2 regions of the Promicromonospora sp. NFX87 genome follow, and region 2 is predicted to be linked to the other one. Evidence: predicted binding sites of a transcription regulator. Region 2 holds the regulator's gene; the other holds the start of a gene.

Region 1 (3,262 bases), 940 kb from region 2:
CCCCTGCCATCGGCCGTCCGGGCCGATACCGTGATTCGATGGGGGAGTGACCCTGCTCGACGCGGTTGTAGTGGGTTCAGGACCCAACGGCCTGGCGGCCGCGGTGACGCTCGCCCGCGCAGGGCTAGGAGTCAGGGTTCTCGAGGCCCAGCCGACGATCGGCGGCGGCGCCCGCACCGTCGCGATCCCCGAGCTCGCGGACGGCATGCTGTTCGACCTCTGCTCCGCCGTGCACCCCATGGCCTGGGCGTCGCCGTTCTTCCGGTCCTTCGACCTCTCCGCACGTGGCGTCGAGCTCGTCGCGCCTGACGTCGCCTACGCCCATCCGCTCGACGGCGACCGCGCGGGCATCGCCTTCCGCGACCTGGCCCGAACGGCCGACCGGCTCGGGCCCGACGGCGACGCCTGGAGCGAGCTGCTGGGCCCGCTCACCGCCCACTGGCGGCAGGTCACGGCGCTCGCCCTGGGCGACAAGCGGACGGTGCACGGCATGGTGGAGGGCGTGCCCGGTTCCGGCGGACACACGCTGCCCGTGCGGGCCCTCGCCTCGATGGTCCGGCCCGGTCTGCGCTTCGGCGCCGCGCTCCTCGAGCAGGGCGGGCCCCGCTGGGACCGCAGGTTCCTCACGGACGAGGCCAAGGCGCTGCTCACCGGCGTCGCGGCACACAACATCACACCGCTCCCGTCGCTCGGGGGTGCGGGGACGGCCCTGCTCCTCGCGGCGCTCGCGCACGCCGACAGCGGCTGGGCGATCCCGGTCGGCGGCTCCCAGGCGATAGTGAACGCGATGGTCCGCGACCTCGAGGCGCACGGAGGAACCGTCGAGACCGGCCGCCGGGTCGAGAGCTGGTCCGACCTGCCGCCCGCGCGCGCCGTCTTCTTCGACACCACGCCCAGCACCCTGCTCCGGATCGCCGGGGACCGGGTCCGGCCGGGGCACCGTGCGGCGCTGCGGCGGTTCCGGTACGGGAACGCGGCGGCCAAGGTCGACTTCGTCCTCGACGGCCCGGTCCCCTGGCGGGTGCCGGACGTCGGGCGCGCCTCCACCGTGCATGTCGGCGGGACGCGGGCCGAGCTGGTGGCCGCGGAGGACGGCGTGGCGCACGGGCTGCATGCCGACCACCCGGTGGTCCTGGTCAGTGACCCGAGCGTCGCCGACCCGAGCCGGCCGCGCGGTCCCGTGCGGCCCCTGTGGACGTACGCGCACGTGCCGGCGGGGTCCACGCAGGACGTCACGGAGGCGGTGACCAGGCAGATCGAGCGGTTCGCGCCCGGCTTCCGCGACGTCGTCGTCGGCTCGCGGTGCATACCCGCCGCGCAGATGGAGCACCACAACCAGAACTACCCGGGTGGTGACATCTCCGCGGGGGCGGCCACGATGTGGCAGATGGTCGCGCGCCCGACGCTCGCACCCGATCCCTACCAGGTCGCCGAGGGGCTGTACCTGTGCTCCGCCTCGGCCCCGCCCGGGCCGGGTGTGCACGGGATGGGCGGCTGGCACGCCGCCCGCCGGGCGCTGCTGCGGGAGTTCGACGTCCGCTCGCTGCCGGACCTCCGCCCGTGACCCACCTGACCCGGACGCGCCTTGCACTCTCATGGTCCGAGTGCCAATAATGTCTTAGCACTCTCCGTTCGAGAGTGACAGCAAGGGTCGAATGGTGAGGCCTCCGGTCGCGGCGAGACATGATCGTCGGGACGGCAGGCCGTCCGTCGCGGGCACCGGCCGGCCTGGACAAGCCACCAGCGGAGGATTCATCCCCATGGCCAAGATCATCGCTTTCGACGAGGTTGCTCGTCGGAGCATGGAGCGCGGGCTCAACCAGCTCGCCGACACCGTGAAGGTCACGCTCGGCCCGAAGGGCCGCAACGTCGTTCTTGACAAGAAGTGGGGCGCCCCCACGATCACGAACGACGGTGTCTCCATCGCCAAGGAGATCGAGCTCGAGGAGCCGTTCGAGCGGATCGGCGCCGAGCTCGTCAAGGAGGTCGCCAAGAAGACTGACGACGTCGCGGGTGACGGCACCACCACCGCCACCGTGCTCGCCCAGGCGCTCGTGAAGGAGGGCCTGCGCGTCGTTGCCGCCGGTGCCAACCCGATCGCCATCAAGCGTGGCATCGAGAAGGCCGTCGAGGCCGTCACCGAGCAGCTGCTGAACGCCGCCAAGGACATCGAGACCAAGGAAGAGATCGCCGCCACGGCCGCGATCTCGGCCGGTGACCCGGCGATCGGCGAGCTCATCGCCGAGGCCCTCGACAAGGTGGGCAAGGAAGGCGTCATCACCGTCGAGGAGTCGAACACCTTCGGCCTCGAGCTCGAGCTCACCGAGGGTATGCGCTTCGACAAGGGCTTCCTCGCGCGCTACTTCGAGACGGACCCCGAGCGCCAGGAGGCCGTGCTCGAGGACCCGTACGTCCTGATCGTCGAGTCGAAGATCTCGAACGTCAAGGACATGCTGCCGCTGCTCGACCAGGTCATGAAGTCGGGCAAGTCGCTCCTCATCATCGCCGAGGACGTCGAGGGCGAGGCCCTGGCGACCCTGGTGCTGAACAAGATCCGTGGCACCTTCAAGTCCGTCGCCGTCAAGGCTCCGGGCTTCGGCGACCGCCGCAAGGCCATGCTGCAGGACATCGCGATCCTCACCGGCGGCCAGGTCATCACCGAGACGGTGGGCCTCAAGCTGGAGAACGCGACGCTCGAGGAGCTCGGCCAGGCGCGCAAGGTCGTCGTCACCAAGGACGAGACCACGATCGTCGAGGGTGCCGGCGAGGCCGACCTCATCGCCGGTCGCGTGAACCAGATCCGCAGCGAGATCGACAAGTCCGACTCGGACTACGACCGCGAGAAGCTGCAGGAGCGCCTCGCCAAGCTGGCCGGTGGCGTCGCCGTCATCAAGGCCGGCGCGGCCACCGAGGTCGAGCTCAAGGAGCGCAAGCACCGCATCGAGGACGCCGTTCGCAACGCGAAGGCTGCCGTCGAGGAGGGCATCGTCGCCGGTGGTGGCGTGGCCCTCATCCAGGCCGGTGCCGTCGCGTTCGCGAAGCTGGAGCTCGAGGGCGACGAGGCGATCGGTGCCTCGATCGTTCGTGCCGCCATCGACGCGCCGCTCAAGCAGATCGCCATCAACGCCGGCCTCGAGGGCGGCGTCGTCGCGGAGAAGGTGCGCAACCTCCCCGCTGGTCAGGGCCTCAACGCCGCGACCGGTGTGTACGAGGACCTGCTCGCCGCGGGCGTGAACGACCCGGTCAAGGTGACCCGTTCTGC
Region 2 (3,262 bases):
GGGAACCGGCATGGGCTCATCGTCCCATGCCGGTCCTTTGGTCGGTCCGCTGGTCATCGTCGCTGGTCACGGCTGTCCGGCAGCTGTCAGGCGCGGTCTGGCGCCGCGCGTCAGGCGACGCGGGGCCGGGCCGTGCGGGCGGCGTCGGCCTGCCGGGTGCGCTCTGCGGTGCGCTCTGCGGTGCGCTGCTCGGTCGCCTTCCGGCGGGCGTTCTCCTTGCGCTCGCGGGCCACCCGGGACTGCTCGGCCCGGCGGTTGAGGTCCTGCTCGTTCCTGCGGTACTCGGCGAAGTCGGAAAAACCGAACATGGTGTTGCCTCCTGGTCGTCGCCGGCCCGTCGCCGGCGATGACTCAAGGTTCGTCCGTGAGGTACCGCCGGCGGATCGGGCGGTCGCCGCATCTTCCGGGCCGGTTCCGCTGAGGCGTTCGACGGCACCTAAGGCATTGCCCTACTCCGCCCCTCGCGAACGGGGAGGACACTAGGCTGAGGCGTCCTGACCTGCGGGTCCGTCCGGTTCGGGCCCGGCTTGTGGGGACGGGTGGCGGGTCGGGGACTTGGCCTGTGGCGTGTGCCGCGTAGGATTGGCACTCGGCTGGCGAGAGTGCTGGAGCGCCGGCCGGAACCCGGGTGCAGGTCCCGGACGTTCTACCTGGGACGGAGGTGAGCGCGGTGAGCGAAGAACGCAGGCTCGATGTCTTGCGAGCGATCGTGGAGGACTATGTCCGGACACGGGAGCCCGTGGGCTCCCGCATACTCACCGAGCGGCACAAGCTCGGTGTCTCCCCGGCGACCGTGCGCAACGACATGGCCGCCCTGGAAGAGGCCGGGCTCATCGCCCAGCCCCACACCTCGGCCGGCCGCATCCCCACGGACAAGGGCTACCGGCTGTTCGTGGACCAGCTCGCGGAGGTGCGGCCGCTGACCGTGCCCCAGAAGCGCGCCATCGAGACGTTCCTGTCCGAGGCGGTCGACCTGGACGACGTGGTGGCCCGCGCCGGACGCCTCATCGCCCAGCTGACCGGCCAGGTCGCCGTCGTGCAGTACCCGTCGCTGCGTCGTTCCGGGCTGCGGCACCTGGAGCTCGTGCCCTCCGCCGAGGGGCGGCTCCTCGTCGTCGTCATCACGGACACGGGACGGGTCGAGCAGCGGTACCTCGACGTGCCCCCCGGGATGGACGACGCGACGCTCGGCGAGCTGCGCGCGCGCTTCAACGCCGCGGCCGCCGGCCACCGGCTCACCGAGATCGGCACCGCCTTCGCCCGGGTCACCGAGGCGATGCCCGACGAGCACCGCGCGCTGGGTACGGCCGTGGCCGAGGTGGTGACCGCCGCGCTCGCGGAGGAGAGCGAGGAGCGCATAGTACTGACGGGCCAGGCCAACCTGGCGCGCTCCAGCATGCGGTTCGAGCAGGGCCTGCGTCCCGTGCTCGAGGCCCTCGAGGAGCAGGTGGTCCTGCTCGGCCTCCTCACCGACATGACCGACGACGCGGGGGTTGCCGTGAGCATCGGCCACGAGAACCGGCTGGCGGGCCTGTCCGAGACCTCGGTCGTCACGTCCGGCTACGGCTCGTCCGACGGCGACTCCGTCGCGATCCTGAGCTCGATCGGCCCCACCCGTATGGACTACCCGGGCACCATCGCCGCGGTGCGCGCCGTCGCGCGCTACCTGTCGCGTGTGCTGCCCAGCTGACATCCCCTTTTCCACAAACCTCCTCACAAAGAGAGACCTGTGACCGACTACTACGAGATTCTCGGTGTTCCGCGCGACGCCTCGCCCGAGCAGATCAAGAAGGCCTACCGCAAGCTGGCCCGTGAGCTGCACCCCGACGTGGCGGGCAACGTGGGCGAGGACCGGTTCAAGGACGTCGCGCGCGCCTACGAGGTGCTGTCCAACCCGGACAAGCGCCAGCAGTACGACATGGGCGTGGACCCGACCGCGCCGGGTGGCGGCGCCGGTGGTGGGTTCGGTGCCGGGTTCGGTTTCCAGGACATCTTCGAGACCTTCTTCGGCGGCGGGCAGCCCGCCGGGCCGGTCCCGCGCGCCCGGCGCGGCAACGACGCGCTCGTGCGGCTCGACCTCGAGCTCGCCGAGGCTGTGTTCGGCGCCAAGCGCGAGATCCAGGTCGACACGGCTGTGGTGTGCAACACCTGTGCCGGCGACGGCGCGCGGCCCGGCACCTCGGCGCGTACCTGCGACGTCTGCCACGGCCGCGGTTCCGTGCAGCGGGTGGCGCGCTCGTTCCTCGGCCAGGTCATGACCAACCAGCCCTGCTCCGCCTGCGGCGGCTTCGGCACGGTCATCCCCGAGCCCTGCACCGACTGCGCCGGCGAGGGCCGCGTGCGCTCGCGCCGCACCGTCTCCGTGAACGTCCCTGCCGGCGTCGACACCGGTACGCGCATCAAGCTCTCCGCGCAGGGCGAGGTAGGCCCCGGTGGCGGGCCCGCCGGAGACCTGTACGTCGAGATCCGCGAGCGTGCGCACGACACGTTCGTGCGGCGCGGCGACGAGCTGCACTGCACCCTCCAGGTGCCGATGACGGCGGCCGCGCTCGGCACCGTCCTCGAGCTCGACACCCTGGACGGGCTCCAGGAGATCGACCTGCGCCCGGGCACGCAGCCCGGCCAGGTCATGACCCTCAAGGGCCTCGGCGTGGGGCACCTGCACTCGCCCGGGCGCGGCGACCTCAACGTGCACATCGAGGTCCAGGTGCCGACGGCCCTGGACGAGGAGCAGACGGCGCTCCTGCAGCAGCTCGCGGTCCTGCGCGGCGAGGAGCGGCCCGAGTCGCGCCTCGCGTCCGTGCACGGCGGCGTGTTCTCGCGGCTGCGCGACAAGCTCAGCGGGCGCTGACCGCCCACCCATGAGCGCGCCAGTCTTTCTCGCGGAGGCGTCCACCGCCCATCCGCTCTCCGAGTACGCCGCGGGCTCGGTCTACGTGCTCGACGGCGCGGAAGGCCGGCACGCCGGCGTCGTCCAGCGGCGCGGCCCCGGGGAGCGGATCGACGTCGTCGACGGCGCGGGCGTGCGCCTGCGGACCGTCGTCGAGTCGGTGGCCGGCGCCGAGGTGCACCTCCGGGTCGAGGAGGTGGACGTCGAGCCGGCGCCCGCCGTCGTCGTGACGCTCGTCCAGGCCCTCGCGAAGGGTGACCGCGACGAGATGGCCATCGAGGCCGCGACCGAGGTCGGCGTGGACGCGATCATCCCGTGGCAGGCCGAGCGGTCGGTCGTCGTCTGGCGCGGGGACCGGGCCGCGAAGTCGCG

The links. Region 2 encodes HrcA, which represses chaperone genes, less so after heat shock. Its sites were predicted from a motif close to TTNGCACTCGNNNNNNNCGAGTGCNAA; they were not measured.
Region 1: a site for HrcA is predicted at 1,585-1,611, ahead of groL (chaperonin GroEL). Genes of this name have one in related genera too.

What each region holds. Positions count from the first base shown of each region.
Region 1 covers NZ_CP183413.1:293,643-296,904, forward strand. Annotated here, with positions in the region: gene ACNYC2_RS01450 (phytoene desaturase family protein) at 47-1,564, shown strand; gene groL (chaperonin GroEL) at 1,761-3,262, shown strand, end outside.
Region 2 covers NZ_CP183413.1:1,236,196-1,239,457, forward strand. Annotated here, with positions in the region: gene ACNYC2_RS05465 (helix-turn-helix transcriptional regulator) at 1-12, opposite strand, end outside; gene ACNYC2_RS05470 (hypothetical protein) at 111-308, opposite strand; gene hrcA (heat-inducible transcriptional repressor HrcA) at 671-1,690, shown strand; gene dnaJ (molecular chaperone DnaJ) at 1,730-2,851, shown strand; gene ACNYC2_RS05485 (16S rRNA (uracil(1498)-N(3))-methyltransferase) at 2,862-3,262, shown strand, end outside.